Regions from separate parts of the Pseudomonas sp. GW823-FHT02F05 genome, predicted to be linked through region 2. Evidence: riboswitches for the same ligand, from Rfam matches in the RefSeq annotation. Region 2 holds a riboswitch; the other holds the start of a gene.

Region 1 (2,182 bases), on a different contig from region 2:
CGGCCACCAATGCACGGGTGAGGCGGTAGTTCCACACCACGCCTTCGTCGATGGGGTCCAGTGCATAGCTGGCGCCCCAGAGTTTATTGGCGAGCACCTGCAGCACCACCTGCGGTTCGATGGCGGTTTCACCGATGGCGACGCCAGCGAGCAGGGCGAGCAGCAGCAACGCCAGGGCGAGTAGGGTGCGCATCATTGGCCCAGGTGGTAGCCGTCAATGGCGGCCGCCAGTTGTTCAAGGCCCTCGAAGGTGCGCAGGCTCGCCTGCAAGGCCAGAGCGTCGAGGATGATGATGCGGTTGTTCTTCACCGCGTCCATGTTGCGGGTCACGGGGTCGCTGCGCAGGAAGGCGAGTTTCTTTTCATGGTCGTCGGCCGGGTAGCGACGGCGATCCATGCGTGCGATCACCAGGAAGGTGGGATTGGCCTTGGCGATGGTTTCCCAGCCGACGGCAGGCCACTCCTCATCGGACTGCACCACGTTACGCAAGCCAAGGGTTTGCAGCATGAATTGCGGCACGCCTTTGTGGCCGGCTACGTAAGGGTCGCTGGCCATTTCGGCGCTGGAGAACCACACCAGTGCGCTGGCTTGCTGCAAGCCCTTGCCCTGGGCCGTGGCGACGGATTTGGCCAGGCGCGCCTTGAGTTCGTCGGTCAGTTGTTGGCCGCGATCCTGCACGTCGAAAATCTGCGCCAGTTGCTGGAGGCTCTGGTAGATCGTCTCGATGCGAAAGGGCTCCAATCGCGTGCCGTCGGCGCCGACCAGGTTGTCCTTGCCTTCGCAATCGGACGGCAACAGGTAGGTGGGGATCTTCAGTTCATGAAACTGTTCACGGGTACCGACCACGCCTTGGGGGCCCACCACCCATTCCAGCTCGGCGGCCACCAGTTGCGGGCGCTTGGCGAGTACGGCTTCGAAGCTGGGCTCGTTGTTGGCCAGGCGCTCGATGTGATCGTCCTGGGCCTTGTACTGCGCCGCCACGTTATTGAACCACAGCGAAGTGCCGACCACCTTGTCGCCCACGCCCAGGGCATACAGCATCTCAGTGGCGGCCTGGCCGATGGTGACGCTGCGGGCTGGGGCGTGCTGGAAGGTCAGGGTGCTGCCGCAGTTTTGCAGGGTCAGCGGGTACTGAGTTGGCGCGGCTTGCGCCAGGGCACACATACCCAAGCCTGCGATCAGGGCGGTAACGCGTGGCAGCATGAGGCGATCTCCTTGTGAACCGTAGGTGCAGCAGGGGAGGTACGGCTCGGAAATACGCCCATGGAGGCTGCTGATGCGCAGGGCCAGGATGTCCTTCCCGGACACCCCGCCGGTTAGTGAGTTAGCTGGGCCGGCAGGTCTCCTGACTGATGCGTCGTCGCCATGCCCCGCCTTCCCGGACGTGGTCCAGTGGCATTCAAGGGCAGGCTCGGCATCTACAGTTGCGGGGGCAGTTTCGGTTCACGTCGCGTGCGGCGTTTCGAATTCCCTGTTAGTCCCATACGGGAACCGGCGGCGGTATGGTAAGCGATCACCCCCTGTAGGAGCGAGCTTGCTCGCGAAGGTCGTCAACGATAACGCTGGGCACCTGATGCCCCGCGGCGCTTTCCTGTTCTTCGCGAGCAAGCTCGCTCCTACAAAAGAAGCGTCAGAGCCGAATATCCTGGGGGCCGCGGATCAACGCTTCGATCCGGGTGCCTGTGGCGCGCTCTTCGTTGCTGAAGCCGTCGTAGTCGGCCAGGTTGGCGAAGCGGATGCCGGTCAGTTGTTCGATCGCAATCACACTGCGCTGGTAGGTTCGAAGCGGGCCGAATACCAGGTCGAGTTGGCCCAGTTCGCGGCTCTGGTCAATCATGTAGGCGCTGGCGGAAGGCTTGCCATCGTCGCTGAGGTAGGCCACTACTTTCCAGAACGCCTTGGGGATTTTCACGCCACGGTACAGTCGGTCGTCATCGGCGAACACTGGCCCGGTAAACACCGTGGCCCGGGCTTTCCAGCGCTGGGTGTTGTCGAGGATGTAGTCTTCGAGCTCCAGCCAGGTCTTCTGGTTGAAGCCGCTCATTTGGGGTGAGCAATTGGTGAAGTGAAAGGTGTCGAAGTTGGCGGTGTTGGCCTCGTCGCCCCAGTTGGGGTCCTGGCGCCGCACCAGGTGGCCGCGGTCCAGGCCATTGCCGGCATAAAGGTCTTCACCTACCTGCGC
Region 2 (2,182 bases):
CATCCTTGACCGAGGTGATGTAATCCGGCACCAGGTCACTGCCGATCTCATCGCGTTCGTTGACCGCCGTCCACAGCTTGCCGCTCTGTGGCTCCCACGCCATGCCGTTGGGGTTGCGCAGGCCGGAGGCAAAAATGCGGTGTTGGCCGCTGGCGCGGTCGACTTCCCAAATGGCGGCGCGGCCCTGTTCGGCTTCCAGGCCGTTTTCGCCGACGTTGCTGTTGGAGCCGACGCTCACGTACAGCTTGCTGCCGTCCTGGCTGGCCACCACATTTTTGGTCCAGTGGTGGTTCAAGGGGCCACCGGGTAAGTCCACTACCTTGGCGCCTGGGGCTGTGATTGCGGTTTCACCCGGCTGATAGGGGAAGCGCAGCAACTTATCCGAATCGGCCACATACAGGTCGTTGCCCACCAAGGTCATGCCAAACGGCGAATTGAGGTTCTCCAGGAACACCGCGCGAGTTTCTGCCACACCGTCATGGTCGGCATCGCGCAGCAAGGTAATACGGTTCGGGCTCGGCACCCCGGCGCCAGCGCGATCCATGACCTTTTCCATCACCCAGCCACGTACGCCTTTGGCATCGTCCGGCTTGGGCGGTGCATTGGTCTCGGCCACCAGCACGTCGCCGTTGGGCAGCACGTAGAGCCAGCGCGGATGATCCAGGCCTTCGGCGAACGCGGCCACTTGGGTACCGGCGGCGGCGATGGGCTTGGCGCCTTCGGGCCAGCCGATGGCCGGGGCGATATTGACGGTGGGGATCAGCGTCTTGTTCGGCTCCGGCAACTTGGGCGAGGGCCCGGTGCCATCGGCGACCTGCAGGGTCGAGCTTTCGCCGCACGCGGCGAGGCTGCCTGCAAGCATGATCAGTAGGGCGAGTCGGGTTTTAGGCATGGTTTTCTCCTTGATACCTGTAGGGGTAGAGAAGCACGAACGGCAGATGGTTCAAGTACAAGGCCAGCTTTAATTGACGCTCCACCCCCAACCCACTAACCTTCGCGGCTTGTTCCAGGTGCTCTGTGGCGCGCGCGTCGACAGAGTGAAACAGGGAAGCCGGTGAGTGAGCGCACTTGTACACAGTGCCGCCGCGATTCCGGCGCTGCCCCCGCAACGGTAAATGAGTCAAGACGGTGCTGTTTGCCACTGTATCGCGTGCGATATGGGAAGGCGCACCCTCGGCTGCTTGCTATCAAAAGCGCCACTCATGAGCCCGGAGACCGGCCTGGATCATCCAACAGCATCACGGTGGGCGATGCTTGGCTGTCTGTTTTTTCTTTTTCCTGCCCGCCGTTTTTGTCCAGCCCCAACGGAGAGCTGCCATGACTGATTCCCCCGACCGCGACGAACGCCACTTGGCGCGCATGCTGCGCAAAAAAGCCGTGATTGACGAGCGCATCGCCAATTCCCCCAATGAGTGCGGCCTGCTGCTGGTGCTGACCGGCAACGGCAAAGGCAAGAGCAGTTCGGCGTTCGGCATGTTGGCCCGGGCCATGGGGCATGGCATGCAATGCGGTGTGGTGCAGTTCATCAAGGGGCGTAACAGCACCGGCGAAGAATTGTTTTTCCGCCGCTTCCCCGAGCAGGTGCACTTTCATGTGATGGGCGAAGGCTTCACCTGGGAAACCCAGGATCGCCAGCGCGATATCGCCGCTGCCGAAGCGGCTTGGGCGGTGTCCCGGGCCATGTTGAATGACCCCTCTATCGGCTTGGTGGTGCTGGACGAATTGAACATCGCCCTCAAGCACGGTTACCTTGACCTGGACCAGGTACTCAGCGACCTGCAAGCCCGCCCGCCCATGCAGCATGTGGTGGTCACCGGCCGTGGCGCCAAGCCTGAGCTGATCGAAATGGGCGACACCGTCACCGAAATGGGCATGCTCAAGCACGCGTTCCAGGCCGGTATCAAGGCACAGAAAGGCGTCGAACTTTGAATCAGCCCCGTCATTGCCCGGCCGTATTGATCGCCGCTCCGGCGTCCGGCCAGGGCAAAACCACGGTCACCGCCGCGCTCGCCCGTTTGCACCGCAACCTGGGACGCAAGGTGCGCGTGTTCAAATGCGGGCCGGACTTTCTCGACCCGATGATCCACGAGCGTGCCAGTGGCGCGCCGGTGTACCAGTTGGACATGTGGATGGTGGGCGAGCAGGAAAGCCGCCGCCTGCTCTGGGAGGCAGCGGGGGAGGC

What was found. Region 2 has a riboswitch for cobalamin ahead of cobO (cob(I)yrinic acid a,c-diamide adenosyltransferase). Riboswitches for the same ligand answer to the same signal wherever they lie in the genome.
Region 1: another riboswitch for cobalamin. It lies ahead of AC1RAC_RS17410 (ABC transporter substrate-binding protein); the one in region 2 lies ahead of cobO (cob(I)yrinic acid a,c-diamide adenosyltransferase).

The regions. Positions count from the first base shown of each region.
Region 1 covers NZ_JBXAJM010000014.1:10,446-12,627, reverse strand. The annotation lists gene AC1RAC_RS17415 (FecCD family ABC transporter permease) at 1-196, opposite strand, end outside; gene AC1RAC_RS17410 (ABC transporter substrate-binding protein) at 193-1,203, opposite strand; cobalamin riboswitch at 1,319-1,511, opposite strand; gene AC1RAC_RS17405 (DNA/RNA non-specific endonuclease) at 1,631-2,182, opposite strand, start outside.
Region 2 covers NZ_JBXAJM010000024.1:84,006-86,187, forward strand. The annotation lists gene AC1RAC_RS24380 (PQQ-dependent sugar dehydrogenase) at 1-892, opposite strand, end outside; cobalamin riboswitch at 992-1,238, shown strand; gene cobO (cob(I)yrinic acid a,c-diamide adenosyltransferase) at 1,318-1,929, shown strand; gene AC1RAC_RS24390 (cobyrinic acid a,c-diamide synthase CobB) at 1,926-2,182, shown strand, end outside.